3 regions of the Enterobacter sp. PL_is379 genome follow, and region 3 is predicted to be linked to each of the others. Evidence: riboswitches for the same ligand, from Rfam matches in the RefSeq annotation. Region 3 holds a riboswitch; each other region holds the start of a gene.
What was found. Region 3 has a riboswitch for thiamine pyrophosphate ahead of thiB (thiamine ABC transporter substrate binding subunit). Riboswitches for the same ligand answer to the same signal wherever they lie in the genome.
Positions count from the first base shown of each region.

Region 1 (5,090 bases), on a different contig from region 3:
GCGCCGCAAAGCTTCCTGACGCCCGATGGCCGCCGCATTGTTATCGGCTGGCTGGACATGTGGGAATCACCTCTGCCGGAACAGGAGGATGGCTGGGCAGGCATGCTCTCCTTACCTCGCGAGCTGACGCTGAGTGCGGATAATCATCTGCAAATGCGGCCGGCCAGAGAAGTTGAAACCCTGCGCGGGGCGTGGTTCCCCTGGCCGATAACTACGCTTAATAACCAGCAGATGACGCTGGTGGAATACTGCGATGCGATGGAGGTCACTCTGCAATGGGATTGCGCGAACAGCAGCGCGGAGCAATACGGCATTCGTCTCGGCGACGGGCTACGCATCTATGTTGATGTCCAGATGCAGCGCCTGGTGCTGGAGCGTCACTATCCGCAGTATGGCTTGTGCGGTACCCGAAGCGTCGCGCTTAACCTGAACGACATGCTGAACCTGCGCCTGTTCTTTGACTGCTCTTCCGTTGAAGTGTTTGTTAACGAGGGTGAGGCGTGCCTCAGCTGCCGTATTTATCCTGATGCAGACGGCCGCGAGCTGGCGTTGTTTGCCTGGGCGGGGGGAGCGTCGCTTATCCATGGCGGGGCCTGGCAGTTAGAGTAAATTTATATTTAGGCACGAGCTAAAATAAAGCCCCATACAAATGGGGCTACGTAAATCTTATCAGGTGGTAGGGTTGTGCTAAGATCACATTTTTGATAATTGTGCGTTTACAACTCTCTCTTTTTCGACAACCAGCTGCATAATATAGCCACCCTTGTGCCATGAACCCTTATTTGGCTTCCAGCCTTTCGAAAGCAGATATTCAGCAGCATCAGAGATTGGCTTATTCATAATGCGATCCGCTTCACCTGAAAACTGTTTAAAATCGCCGCTTGCTTTGGCAGGCTTGCTCTCACAACGACCCGCAGCATCCTTAACCTGAGTGCAGCCTTCAGGAAGATGCTTATGTGCTGATTGTGCAAGTTGAGCAGCATTCTCCAAAGCCTGTTTTTCAGCAGCAGCGTTAATGGCTGTAGTGCGGTTTTGCTCTGCTATATAACAAGCATCTTTACTAACTCCCTTGCTTTGACAATCCGCCATCCGTTGAGCAGGTGAGGAACACGCAGCAAGAGATAATACAGCCGCTATCATCATTAACTTTTTCATTATTGCCTCAGTAATTACAATTATAAATATAAGTGCCTAACATCAATCCAATCCATATCCCTAATAAAATAAAAGTGAGATATAGAACAGCGGAAATAAAAATGTACTTTGTCATTTTCTTTGCGAGCAGCATTGTATAGAGTTATAGCCAGCTAATTAAAACTCATGTGCGAGTTTTTTTAGCTTACTGGCGGTTCGCTGGCATTTTATTTTAATTCTGTAACATCACCATCCGTAAGATGCGGACGCCGCAACAATTTCATCACCGTTGGATGTACCTGATGTAGAGAGGGTAGCGGCTACATTCTCAGCGAACTTATGACGGTAGCCGATTGCATAACCTTGCGCATCTTTGAAGTTGGCAGCGCCGACGGCAACCGCGTTATCTGTATCAACGTAATGCAAACCAGCAAGAGAAGCAGCGCCAGCGATACCAGCACGATATTCCTTGCGATCCTCATTCTGCTGATTCTCCAGAGAAGAGAACTTAGCGTTATTTTGATTCTCTAACGACGTAATACGTGATTCATGATTCGCTAATTGTGCGCTGTGATTCTGAATCGTCGCTTCTTGTGTTTGCTGGCGTGACTAGACGTTAGCAACAGCAGCTTTATTCGCTGCGGCTACCGTTTGTGCATCTACAGCTAAAGATTGCGCATAAGCGCCCGTATTAAATGCCTGAGTCGCTTTGTCAGAGGCGTCCTGGAGGGCGTGATCTTGTCTATCCTGATCGGCTTTGAAAATGCTTTTATCGACCTTACTTGCAAGCGCTTGTGTATTAGCATCTGCTTTGTTGTTCGCATTGGTGGCGGTGATTTCAGCATGATCAGCAGCGGCTTTAGCCGATGTCGCTATAGTATTAGCAGTAGTAGCTTTTGCATCAGCAGCAAGAGCATTAGTGTTAGCAGTTTGAGCATCAGTTTTAGCACTACCAGCAAGGTTATCAGCGGCGCTAATTGCATTCCATTGATCAGTATTTTCAGTTTTTAAACCTGTGATATCGTTTTGATTCGTAATAACCTTGTTGGCCATTAAATCCAGATCATAACCGGCACCTTGTGTACCAATAATCGTAATGTTGTCTTGATCAGAAGTAACATTAAATGCAGCAGCATTATCTGTATTAGCAAACACAACACCAAATACAACAGCGATAGTTGATTTATTTAAAAATCTCATTTGAAAGCTCTCATCATCAATGCAAAAAATAAAGTTAGGGCGCTATCCTGGCGGGAAGATACAACGTCTTGTTATATCTGAATTAATTCACGATTTACGTTGAAAATTTTGGTTTGATAACTTATTTCGTAACGTGTAGTAACTATCTATGAATGTGTAATTTTGATTATTGATCTGGATCATAAACAGCAGGAATAGCTAAACGAGTCGATTAAGAAGGGTTGGGATAGATAATTATATATTACAACGAGTTAGATATTTGTAATGAATGGAGGAGAAATGAGAAATAAAATATCTATACATTAAATATGTTTAAGTGTTTGGGTGAGAAATCATTAAAAATACAGATAACAGTTTATGTAAATTTATATATTATTGCCGATTATTTATTATCGAATATCCATTCTGCTTCGAATGAAAATGAAATGAGGTCATTTTTGTTCCGGGATATACCAGGAAAAAATATTTATGTTGAAGAGACTAGCGAAAAAGTGTTTAGGGAGATTCATCACGCGATCGCTGCCTTGATAAATCGAAACCTCTTGCGCCTGGCCTGTGGCCCCGGTTACACTAAATTACGACATAGATTTTCAATAAATCATTGTTTTAAAAGTACTTTGACTCGGGGTGCCCTTCTTTGTGAAGGCTGAGAAATACCCGTATTACCTGATCTGGATAATGCCAGCGTAGGGAAGTCAGATGCCTTCCCGGTCATCGCTTCTTCACGCAAGGCAGGAGCGAACCCATGCAGCCTGACCTGCTCGATTTACACGTTTTACACCACTTCCGAACCCGTTCTCCACTGACCCATTGTATGACCAACGATGTTGTACAGACCTTTACGGCCAACGTTTTGCTGGCGCTTGGCGCATCACCGGCGATGGTGATCGAGGCCGAAGAGGCCGAGCAGTTTGCCGCGATAGCCGATGCGCTGCTGGTTAACGTTGGCACGCTGACCGCGCCGCGCGCCCAGTCGATGCGTCGGGCAATAGAAAGCGCGGTGGCGGCAGGCAAACCCTGGACGCTGGACCCGGTTGCCGTTGGCGCGCTCGCGTTCCGTACCCGTTTTTGCCATCAAATTCTTGCCCTGAAACCGGCGGCCATTCGCGGCAATGCCTCAGAAATCCTTGCTCTTGCCGGAATGAGCGCAGGCGGGCGCGGCGTCGATACGACCGATACCGCCGCCAGCGCGGTGCCCGCTGCTCAGGCGCTGGCCCGCCAGACCAATGCCGTTGTGGTCGTCACCGGTGAGGTGGATTACATCACTGACGGACAACGCACCCGAACGGTAACCGGTGGTGACCCGCTTATGACGCGCGTGGTGGGCACCGGGTGCGCTCTCTCCGCCGTCGTCGCGGCGAGCTGCTCGCTGCCGGGCGACCGTCTGGATAATATCGCTGCTGCCTGCGGATGGATGAAGCGGGCTGGAACGGTGGCCGTTGCGCAGTCGCGTGGCCCGGGCAGTTTTGCCAGCGCGTTCCTCGACGCGCTCTACACGCTGGAGGAGCAAGCATGAAGCGGATTAATGCCCTGACCATTGCCGGCACCGATCCCAGCGGCGGCGCGGGCATCCAGGCTGACCTGAAAACCTTCTCGGCCCTTGGCGCGTACGGCTGCTCGGTCATTACCGCGCTGGTGGCGCAAAACACGCGCGGTGTACAGTCGGTCTACCGTATTGAGCCGGATTTTGTTGCCGCACAGTTGGATTCGGTATTCAGCGACGTGCGCATTGATACCACTAAAATCGGCATGCTGGCCGAGACGGACATTGTTGAAGCGGTGGCCGAGCGGCTTAAGCGTTATGCGGTGCAAAACGTGGTGCTGGATACCGTCATGCTGGCAAAAAGCGGCGACCCGCTGCTCTCTGCCTCTGCCGTGGAAACCCTGCGTAAAAAGCTGCTGCCGCAGGTGGCGCTTATCACCCCCAATCTGCCGGAAGCCGCCGCGCTGTTAGGCACATCGCACGCGCAAACGGAACGTGAGATGAAAGCGCAGGGGAACGCGCTGCTGGCAATGGGCTGCGGTGCGGTGCTGATGAAGGGCGGGCATCTGGATGACGCGGAAAGCCCGGACTGGCTTTTCACCCGCGACGGCGAAGTGCGCTTTACCGCGCCGCGCGTGCAGACCAAAAATACCCACGGCACGGGCTGTACGCTTTCGGCCGCGCTGGCGGCGCTGCGTCCACGGCATGACGGCTGGGCCGATACGGTGCGCGAAGCGAAAACCTGGCTCTCGGCGGCGCTGGCGAAAGCCGATACTCTGGAAGTGGGTCACGGTATTGGGCCGGTTCATCATTTTCATGCATGGTGGTAACCCAGTATACTTGCAGGAAACACCACGCCTGAGAAAACAGAGATGGAACAAGCGCATACCCGGTTAATCGCTCAACTGAATGAACGGATCGCCGCGCCCGATAACACGCCGCTGTACCTGAAATTTGCCGAAACGGTAAAAAACGCGGTGCGCAGCGGCATGCTGGAGCACGGGAATATTTTGCCCGGCGAGCGCGATCTGAGCCAGTTAACCGGGGTGTCGCGCATTACCGTGCGAAAAGCGATGCAGGCGCTGGAGGAAGAGGGCGTGGTGACGCGTTCCCGTGGCTATGGCACGCAAATCAACAACATCTTTGAATATTCGCTTAAAGAGGCGCGCGGCTTTTCCCAGCAGGTGGTGCTTCGCGGTCAAAAGCCCAATACGTTATGGGTCAATAAGCGGGTGGTGAAGTGCCCTGAAGAGGTGGCGGACCACCTGTCGAT
Region 1 is NZ_JBVPGT010000023.1:96,514-101,603, reverse strand. It holds gene AC0TOY_RS05255 (glycoside hydrolase family 32 protein) at 1-609, shown strand, start outside; gene AC0TOY_RS05250 (hypothetical protein) at 694-1,155, opposite strand; gene AC0TOY_RS05245 (YadA C-terminal domain-containing protein) at 1,381-1,560, opposite strand; gene AC0TOY_RS05240 (hypothetical protein) at 1,744-2,334, opposite strand; TPP riboswitch at 2,948-3,044, shown strand; gene thiM (hydroxyethylthiazole kinase) at 3,080-3,850, shown strand; gene thiD (bifunctional hydroxymethylpyrimidine kinase/phosphomethylpyrimidine kinase) at 3,847-4,647, shown strand; gene AC0TOY_RS05225 (GntR family transcriptional regulator) at 4,690-5,090, shown strand, end outside.
Region 1: it holds a riboswitch for thiamine pyrophosphate, as region 3 does, so the genes downstream of both, thiM (hydroxyethylthiazole kinase) here and thiB (thiamine ABC transporter substrate binding subunit) in region 3, are expected to answer to the same signal.

Region 2 (5,090 bases), on a different contig from region 3:
ACGCCGTACAGGTCAAAATCATCCGCCACCGGAATCGCCTCTTCGAGCTTTTCGAGCTGAGAGTCGAAATTCACCTTCGCGTCTTTCACCGTCAGCGTTTCCCAGATCAGATCCAGAATGCGGCGGTAGATATGGCCATCACCAAAGCCCGTCTGCTTACAGAACGCGGCATAGTTGGGATACATGCGCTCGCACAGGCAAGCCATAAAGGTGACGTGCTGCCAGCTTTCCAGCTTTTCAAGGCGCAGGTGAATCGGGTTTTGTAGCATGATGATCTCTCGAATCGAAAATTAGGCGCAGTTTACCTGAATCACCGCTGAATTTCCTGCCAACGAACAAAAGCCGGACGCGAAGAGGCCACCGCGTCAGCCCAGCGCGTCGGCTCCGGTAAGCGGTAGCCGTTCATGCAGCGCTGTACCCACGCCAGAGCGCTGTCCATGCTCACCCGATGGCCGGTGGCGATGAACAGCGGATTACAGCGAGCCTTGCTGCACCAGACCCATGCCAGCTGCTCGCCTTTATGGATAAGCGGCGCAAGCGCGCCCGGCTCGGCGGAGAGTGGCTCAAACGCGCCGCACAGGCGTTTCTTGGCAACGCCAATGGTCGGCACATCCACCAGCAGCCCAAAGTGGCTGGCAACGCCTAAACGGCGCGGGTGTGAGATCCCATGCCCATCGACAAACAGCAGGTCAGGTTTTTGCGAGAGCTGCTCCCACGCTGCCAGCAGCGCGGGATATTCGCGGAAGGAGAGAAAGCCCGGGATATACGGCATGGTGGTCGCGATACGCGCGACCTTGTACTCCACCAGCTCAAGCGAAGGGTATTTCAGTACCACCATCGCCGCTCGCGTCACTTCCCCACCCTGCTCGAACCCGACGTCTGCTCCGCCAATGTACTGCGGAGGATCCTTATCCAGACGATCCTCGCGGATCACCGATGAGGCCAGTTCGATTTGCTGAGCGCGTAGCGACGCGAGATCCATAACGACTCCTTACTTGTGATACTGGGCAGAAAGCCGATGCACCGCCTCCACAAATACGCCTGCGTGCTCTGGCGGTACATCCTGATGAATACCGTGGCCGAGGTTAAAGACGTGACCTTCCCCCTGGCCGAAACCAGACAGTATAGTCGACACTTCTTCTTCAATGCGGGCTGGCGGCGCATAGAGCATGGACGGGTCCATATTGCCCTGCAGCGCCACTTTGTCGCCCACGCGGCGGCGCGCATCGGCAATATCGGTGGTCCAGTCGAGACCCAGCGCGTCGCAGCCGGTGGCCGCCATCGCTTCCAGCCACTGACCGCCACCTTTAGTGAACAGCGTCACCGGCACGCGGCGACCTTCGTTTTCACGCAGCAGGCCGTCGACGATTTTGTGCATGTAATACAGGGAGAACTGTTGATAATCGCGTCCGGTCAGCACACCACCCCAGGTATCGAAAATCATCACCGACTGCGCACCCGCCTTAATCTGCGCGTTCAGATAGAGGGTGACGCTCTTCGCCAGCTTGTCGAGCAGCGCATGCAGGGCCAGCGGCTCGGCGTACATCATCTTTTTAATCAGGGTGAAGGCTTTGCTGCTGCCTCCTTCCACCATATAGGTTGCCAGCGTCCACGGGCTGCCGGAGAAGCCAATCAGCGGCACTTCGCCTTTCAGCTCGCGGCGAATGGTGCGTACGGCGTTCATCACGTAGCCCAGCTCGCCTTCCGGATCGGGGATCGGCAGCTTGTCCACGTCGGCTTTGCTTTTGATCGGAGAGGTGAAACGCGGGCCTTCACCGGTTTCGAAGTACAGGCCAAGGCCCATGGCATCCGGAATGGTCAGAATATCCGAGAAGAGGATCGCAGCATCCAGCGGGAAGCGGCGCAGCGGCTGGAGCGTCACTTCACAGGCCAGCTCGGCGTTTTTGCACAGCGACATAAAATCGCCCGCCTGCGCGCGCGTGGCTTTGTACTCTGGCAGATAGCGTCCCGCCTGGCGCATCATCCACACCGGGGTGACATCAACGGGCTGGCGCAGCAGCGCACGCAGATAACGATCGTTCTTCAGTTCGGTCATTTTTGCAGTTCCTTAAGCGTCATGGCCTCAGTGTAACACTACTCATACTCGGCCCGACATATCGCCACGGTATCTTCTATCAGCCGACGCGCCACGGTGCCCGGCGGAGGTAACAGCGGTAAATCGTCGTAGCGATACCAGTTCGCATCCAGCAGCTCTTTCTGATCGATAACGATCTCGCCGCTGTCATATTCGGCCATAAAGGCCGTCATCAGCGACTGCGGGAACGGCCACGGCTGGGAGGTGACGTAGCGCAGGTTCTTCACTTTGATCCCGCTCTCCTCCATCACCTCGCGCGCCACCGCCTGCTCCAGCGTTTCGCCCACTTCGACGAAGCCGGCCAGCACGGTATGAACGCCGTTGCGATGACGGGTATGCTGCGCCAGCAGGATGGAATCCTCCCGGCGGATAGCGACGATAATGCACGGCGCAATCTGCGGATAGTAGCGTTCGCGGCAGTGGTTGCAGAGCATCGCCCATTCGGTTTTGCTCGGACGCATGGTATGGCCGCAGTAGCCACAGTATTTATGCGAGCGGTAAAACTCGGCCAGCTGCACGCCGCGCCCCGCCAGCTGGAACAGCCCGACATCCAGATCCAGCACCTGGCGCACAGATCCCATATCCTGGCGGCGGGACTGTTGGATCAACCACACGGGCTCACCCTGCCACTCGCCGATCTGTAGCGCTGGCTGGCCAACAAGATCGAACGCCTCAGCTGCGCCATAGGGGATTTCCCCGGCAGTAAGCCATAATTTTTGTTCGTGACTGACGATCCACCAACCAAGATCTGATTTTTCAATAATACGATCCATATCTATTGCACTACCTTCGCTTCACTGACATGTTGTTAGCATTGTGGTTACATTCTGGATAAGCAGATTCAATCCAACATTTTGCGGAGTCGACCATGTTAAACCAGCTGGAAAGCCTGACTGAGCGCGTTAGAGGAAGTAACAAACTGGTGGATCGCTGGCTACATGTGCGCAAGCATCTACTCGTGGCTTATTACAATCTGGTCGGCATTAAGCCTGGCAAAGAATCGTTTATGCGACTGAATGAAAAAGCGCTGGATGATTTTTGTCAGGGCCTGGTCGACTATCTGTCCGACGGCCATTTCAATATTTATGAACGCATTATCCGCGAAATGGAAGGGACAACACCGTATTTAGCAGCCAGCAAGCTCTATCCGCTGCTGGAAGCCAACACCCAGCAGATCATGGATTACTATGATTCCGCGCTCGAGAACGCCATCGATCACGATAACTATCTTGAGTTTCAGCGGGCGCTATCCGACCTCGGTGAAGCGCTGGAAGAGCGATTCACGCTGGAAGATAAGCTGATCGCCCTCGTGCTGGACAATGATTTGAACATCAGTAACGAAGAGAACGTCGCGCGCCCTGCTTGAGTTCTTCACCGTTAACGAGTAATTTACAACCATTCGCCCCTCTCACGAGGGGGATTTTTCTTGTCGGAGTGCCCAGCGCCTGAAAGCGCGGGCTGAGACCGTTAATTCGGGATCCGCGGAACCTGATCAGGCTAATACCTGCGAAGGGAACAAGAGTCACACTGCTGTTGTATCGCTCCCCGGGCGATCCTCTCTTGCTTCATCCGTCGTCTGACAAGCCATGTCCTTCACTTTTGGAATGAGCTATGTCTACTGCAAAACTGACCCGCCGCGAACAGCGCGCACAGGCCCAACACTTCATCGACACCCTGGAAGGCACCGCTTTCCCGAACTCGAAACGCATCTACATTTCCGGCTCGCAGGCCGATATCCGCGTCCCGATGCGCGAAATCCAGCTCAGCCCGACGCTTATCGGCGGCAGCAAAGAGAATCCGCAGTACGAAGACAACGAAGCCGTGCCGGTGTATGACACCTCCGGTCCGTACGGCGACCCTGATGTTGCCATCAACGTTCAGCAGGGTCTGGCAAAGCTGCGCCAGCCGTGGATTGAGGCGCGTAACGACTGCGAAGAACTCAGCGTACGCAGCTCTGCGTACACCAAAGAGCGCCTGGCCGACGACGGTCTGGACGAGCTGCGCTTTACCGGCCTGCTGACGCCAAAACGCGCTAAAGCGGGCAAATGCGTGACCCAGCTGCACTACGCGCGCCAGGGCATCGTCACGCCGGAAATGGAATTCATCGCCATCCGCGAAAACATGGGTCGTGAGCGCATCCGTAGCGAAGTGCTGCGTTATCAGCATCCGGGTGAAGGCTTTGGCGCTCGCCTGCCGGAGAACATCACGCCGGAGTTTGTGCGTGACGAAGTGGCCGCCGGGCGCGCGATTATCCCCGCCAACATCAACCACCCGGAGTCCGAGCCGATGATTATCGGCCGCAACTTCCTGGTGAAGGTCAACGCGAACATCGGTAACTCGGCCGTGACCTCCTCCATCGAAGAAGAGGTGGAAAAGCTGGTCTGGTCCACGCGCTGGGGCGCGGACACGGTAATGGATCTCTCCACCGGCCGCTATATTCACGAAACCCGCGAATGGATCCTGCGTAACAGCCCGGTACCGATTGGCACCGTCCCGATTTATCAGGCGCTGGAGAAGGTCAACGGCATTGCCGAAGACCTCACCTGGGAAGCGTTCCGCGACACGCTGCTGGAGCAGGCCGAGCAGGGCGTGGACTACTTCACCATTCACGCGGGCGTGCTGCTGCGCTACGTGCCGATGACGGCGAAGCGTCTGACCGGTATCGTCTCGCGCGGCGGTTCCATCATGGCGAAGTGGTGCCTGTCCCATCACCAGGAAAACTTCCTCTACGAACACTTCCGCGAGATCTGCGAAATCTGCGCCGCCTATGACGTCTCCCTGTCGCTGGGCGACGGCCTGCGTCCGGGCTCCATCCGCGACGCCAACGACGAAGCGCAGTTTGCCGAGCTGCACACGCTGGGCGAGCTGACTAAAATCGCCTGGGAGTATGACGTGCAGGTAATGATTGAAGGCCCGGGACACGTGCCGATGCAGATGATCCGCCGCAACATGACCGAAGAGCTGGAGCACTGCCATGAGGCCCCGTTCTATACCC
Region 2 is NZ_JBVPGT010000014.1:4,860-9,949, forward strand. It holds gene AC0TOY_RS00380 (YjaG family protein) at 1-269, opposite strand, end outside; gene nfi (deoxyribonuclease V) at 311-982, opposite strand; gene hemE (uroporphyrinogen decarboxylase) at 992-2,056, opposite strand; gene nudC (NAD(+) diphosphatase) at 2,095-2,868, opposite strand; gene AC0TOY_RS00400 (Rsd/AlgQ family anti-sigma factor) at 2,964-3,461, shown strand; TPP riboswitch at 3,516-3,627, shown strand; gene thiC (phosphomethylpyrimidine synthase ThiC) at 3,707-5,090, shown strand, end outside.
Region 2: it holds a riboswitch for thiamine pyrophosphate, as region 3 does, so the genes downstream of both, thiC (phosphomethylpyrimidine synthase ThiC) here and thiB (thiamine ABC transporter substrate binding subunit) in region 3, are expected to answer to the same signal.

Region 3 (5,090 bases):
AAGCAGCGTGCTTTTTCCTGCGCCGCTTGGGCCAAGCACGGCGATCATCTCTCCCTGGCGCACGGAGAGCGTGAAGCGCATCGGCAGATGCTGGTAAAGCCAGGTTACATCAGTCAGTTTTAACATCACGCCCCGGAAGTTTCTCGATAACGGTAAATAAGGCAAAGCACAGCAGCAGCAGTAACAGCGCGGTGACCGCGCCGTCCTGACTGCGGTAAGAGCCGATTTGCTGATAGAGCCAGTAGGGCAGCGTGCGGAAATCGTCATTGCCGAACAGCGCCACGACCCCAAAGTCTCCAATAGAGAGCACGCAGGCAAACGCCAGCGCCTGTGCCAGCGGACGTTTTAGCGCGCGCAGTTCGACCACCTTCAGCCGCTGCCAGCCCTGCATGCCCAGCGACTGGCACAGCAAACCGTAGCGGCTGTTGACGTCGCGCATCGGGTTTTCCAGCACCTTGAGCGCATAAGGGATGGCCATTAAGGCGTTGGTAAAGATCACGATGCCGTCGGCGCTTTCCGGCAGGCCGATGGTGCTGTTGAACAGCAAAAAGAAGCCTGTCGCCAGCACGATCCCCGGCATCGCCAGAATCAGCATGCCCGTCAGCTCCAGCATTTGTCCGGCTTTTTGCGCCTGGCGGGCGTAAAGCTCACGGCTGCTCCACAGCAGCATCATGGTCAGGATGACGCACAGTAATCCGGCAGCCAGCGCGATACGCAGCGAGGTCCAGGTGGCTTGCCAGAGGACGGGCTGTTGCAGGACAGACAGGAGATTGAGGTTCAGTCCGTCAACGATAACGGCCAGCAGCGGCGGCAACAGAAGCAGGAGTGCCAGCCCGATCAGGACAAAATCGCTGACGCGGCTGTGCAGGCTGTCCTGCGGATCGCGCCAGCCGGTTATTTGATGACTGCCAGCGGGAATGGCTTTACTCAGCCGCTGGCTCAACAGTACCAGGGCAAGGCAGCACGACATCTGGACTATCGCCAGCAGCGCAGCGCGACCGGGATCGTAGTCGTAACTCAGCGCCTGGTAAATCGCCAGCTCAATGGTGGTGGCCTGCGGCCCACCGCCGAGCGACAGCACGGTGGCAAAGCTGGCAAAGCAGAGCATGAAGATTAATGCCGCCACGGGCGGGATCTGGCGGCGCAGCCACGGCCATTCGACAAAGCGGAAGAACGACACGCCGCGCATGCCGAGCTGGGCGGCAACCTGGCGCTGCTCGCCGGGAATGTTCTCCAGAGCCTGCAAAAAGAGACGCGTTGCCATCGGCATATTGAAAAAGACGTGTGCCAGCAGGATGCCCTGCAGCCCGTAAGGCGAGAATGACCATTCCAGACCAAGCTGGCCGAACAGCGATGCCAGCCAGCCCTGGCGACCGTAAACGCTCAAAATGCCGAATACCGCCACCAGCACGGGCAGGATCAGCGTCATGGCGCACAGGCGCAGCAGGGCCTGCCTGCCGGGGAAACGCCGCCGATACAGGGCGCGCGCCAGAAAAATGGCCGGGATCACCGACAGCAGGGCAGAAAGCGACGCCTGCCAGAAGGAGAACCGAATAACGTGCCAGAGGTAGCTGTCGTGCCAGAGGGCGAGCAGATCGCTCTCTGGCGCGTTGAACCACAGAGCAAGAAAAGCCCCCAGGCTGACCACCACCATCACTATGGCGGCGAGCAGCCCGGGAAGTAGCCAGCCGGGAATTAGCGGCTGACGGCGCGTTGCCATTCACTTACCCATGCGGCACGCTGCGCGGCGACCTGCTGCGGCGTAAACTCCAGCGAGGTTGTTGGTTTGGTCAGCTGCTCAAAACCTGCTGGCAGCGCAACGCCAGTGACCGGATACATCCAGTTGCCTGGGGGAATGGCATTCTGGAACGCCGGTGAAACCATGAACTTCAGGAACTTCTCGGCCAGCTCCGGCTGTTTGCTGGCGGCGGTACGCGCGGCCACTTCCACCTGCAGATAGTGCCCTTCAGCGAAATTCGCCGCAGCGTAGTTGTCTTTCTTCTCGGCGATAATGTGGTAGGCCGGAGAGGTGGTGTAGCTCAGCACCAGGTCGCTTTCGCCTTTCAGGAACAGACCATAGGCTTCGCTCCAGCCCTTGGTCACGGTGACGGTTTTGGCGGCCAGCTTCTGCCACGCTTCCGGCGCCTTATCCCCGTAAACCTTTTGCATCCACAGCAGCAGACCGAGGCCCGGCGTGCTGGTCCGCGGATCTTCATAAATCACGCGCCATCTCTGGTCACTTTCCACCAGCTCTTTCAGACTCTTCGGCGGGTTTTTCAGCTTATTTTTGTCATAAACAAAAGCAAAGTAGCCGTAATCGAACGGCACAAAGGTGTCGTTCTTCCAGCCGCCAGGCACATTAACGGCATCTGCCGCGACGCCGCTTTTGGCAAACAGTTTGGTCTGCGAGGCGGCGTCCAGCAGGTTGTTATCCAGCCCGAGCACCACGTCAGCCTTGCTGTTTTTCCCTTCCATACGCAGGCGGTTGAGCAGCGACACGCCATCTTCCAGCGCGACGAACTTCAGCTCGCAGTTGCAGTCGGCTTCAAAGGCTTTTTTGACTACCGGGCCAGGGCCCCAGTCGGCAGAGAAGGAGTCATAGGTGTAGACCGTCAGGACGGGCTTCGCAAAAGCAGGCAGCGCAAAAAGCGCCAGCAGGGGGAGAACTTTTTTTAACACTTTGCACCTCAAAGTTGAGTGGCAAAGGATTTTGAGCGACAGCCTCAAATCCCTTCGCCGGCGTTATCCGGATCAGGTTCGACGGGTATTATCTCAGCGCACATCAGTGATGCAGCACCCCGTTGAGAACGGCGCTATTGTAATGATTTGGTGAATATTACGAAAGCGTTATGGCTCCGGCGGCGCAAACCAGGCGGATTTAAAATCAAACCAGCCCAGGGTATTCATCCGCAGGCCGCGCATGCTGCGCTGGCCCTGGATCATCAGCCAGTGGTGGATCAGCGGCACAATCGCCTGTTCGGCAAGTAACGCCTGGCACCACGCGGCTAAATTCATCTCGCCCGCGCGCCACAGGGCGGCGTCCTGCTGCCAGTCCCGGTCGATGCAGTGCTGGATCAGCGGGACTTCATACAGGTGCGAGAAGAGCGAGAAATCGAGCGGCAGGGTGAAGTTGGCGCTGTTAAGCCAGATATCACTGGTGATATCCCCCTGGTGCCATTCGTCATAGTCAACTTCCTTGACCTCCAGCGTTACTCCTTCGGCCGCCAGCAGTCGGGTCATGATTCTGGCGATAAAACGATGCTCCACGTGCTCGCGGTAGTAGGTCAGGGTGATAGACTCCAGCCCTGCAGGCTTGTCGCAGTGCGACGGGCGGGCGTGGTGCCAGCGAGGAAGCAGGCCGTAGGCCGGGAACCAGTATGTCTGGTACTGCGCTTCCGCATGGTAGATCAGATTGGCAGGGGACAACACGTGGCTGATCCACTTGCGGACGGCCTGGTTTGCCCCGCGGTGGGTGCGGCGGTCAAAGAGGAGATAGTAGCATCCCTCCTCCAGGCGACTCTCCACGGCTTTTTCTCCCGTGGTGGGGCCTTCAAGCGTCAGCCCGCAGCTCAGGTCTTCATTGAGATCCGGCAATACCCACACGTTGACTTCGTCGATCAGCGCCCGATAGCCAAAGTAGTCATCGAACGCGCGGATTTTCAGCTGGTTGCTGTTATTGCGGGACACGGAGTAGGGCCCGGTGCCAATCGGCAGGCTGGCAAAATTGTTCATCGATTCCCACTCGCCGGGCAAAATCATCGACGGCACGTAGCCCAGCAGCCAGGGAAGCCACTTATCCTGCTGCGACAGCTCGATATCCAGCGTCCAGGCCGTGGGGGAGTGGATACGCGAAATATGCGAGTAGAGCGGCAGCCTTCGGACGCGTTCCAGAGAGGCGATGACGTCGTGCATCTCCAGCTCGCGACCATGGTGAAAGTGAATGCCGGGGCGTAAAAAGAAGCGCCAGTGAAGCGGAGAAAGTTGCTGCCAGTGGTGCGCGATATCCGCTTCCAGTTCCCCGTTTTCCTCATTTATCCGCGTCAGACCGCTGAAGATTTGCCGGGCCATATGGGTTTCTGAGCGGCGTAACGCCGTGCCGGGCAGCAGATTTTTCATTGGACGATAGTAGAGCACCCGCAGGATGTGCCGACCCTGACGAAAACTGCGTCCGAGATGGGAAACCAGCATCTGGCGCACGGCGGCTTTGTCGCCCACCAGCTGAACCAGCTGATCGATGCGGTCCTGCTCGAGCAGGTCTTCCGCGCGCTGCTGCTGCAACGCCAGCCCGGTATAGAGAAAGGTCAACCGCGAACGTTTGCCGCGTCCCGCCTCAGCTTCCCAGCTTAACCAACCCTGCTGCTGCATGGTGTTGAGCAGCGTACGCATATGACGGCGGGAACAGCTAAGCAGGTCAGCCAGCTCGTTGAGCGTGGTCTCCTGCGATTGCCCCTCGCAGCACTGCCAGAGGCGGATAAACTGTTGTTGCAGACGACCGGAAGGCATAAAAGGGGAACTCCTGACAAAAAACCAGCAATTTATTTATCCCTATATTAGGCCAATAATTCTCCTCGATGAAGTGAGGAGGTAAATTATGAAGAGGTCTACCGCACGTCAGTTTTATCAGCAGTACTTTTCAGCGACAAAAGGATCGTCCTGGCTGGCCCGCCAGTATGCAGAGCAACGGCTGAAAACGTTAGAAGAATTGATGCAGTGGGACGTTACAACACCGACCTCTTCCCGCTAACTCGCCTCGATCATGTGTGACTGAGTATTGGTGCTTATCACCCGCCAGCAAAATGTTTTTGCTGGCTTTTTTCGTTTATTCTTTCACCCGATTTTGATTCGCTTTCACAAGGACTTGCGCATGCTGTGGTTGATGACGATGGGGCGACGCCTGAACGGCGTGTATGCCGCTTTTATGCTGGTGGCCTTTATGATGGGCGTGGCGGGGGCGCTGCAGGCGCCGACGCTGAGCCTGTTTCTCAGCCGCGAGGTGGGGGCACAGCCGTTTTGGGTCGGCCTGTTTTATACCGTTAACGCCATTGCCGGGATCCTGGTCAGCCTCGCGCTGGCGAAACGATCGGACAGCC
Region 3 is NZ_JBVPGT010000032.1:369,062-374,151, forward strand. It holds gene thiQ (thiamine ABC transporter ATP-binding protein ThiQ) at 1-126, opposite strand, end outside; gene thiP (thiamine/thiamine pyrophosphate ABC transporter permease ThiP) at 110-1,720, opposite strand; gene thiB (thiamine ABC transporter substrate binding subunit) at 1,696-2,679, opposite strand; TPP riboswitch at 2,711-2,811, opposite strand; gene sgrR (HTH-type transcriptional regulator SgrR) at 2,848-4,503, opposite strand; gene sgrT (glucose uptake inhibitor SgrT) at 4,592-4,744, shown strand; gene AC0TOY_RS20625 (sugar efflux transporter) at 4,865-5,090, shown strand, end outside.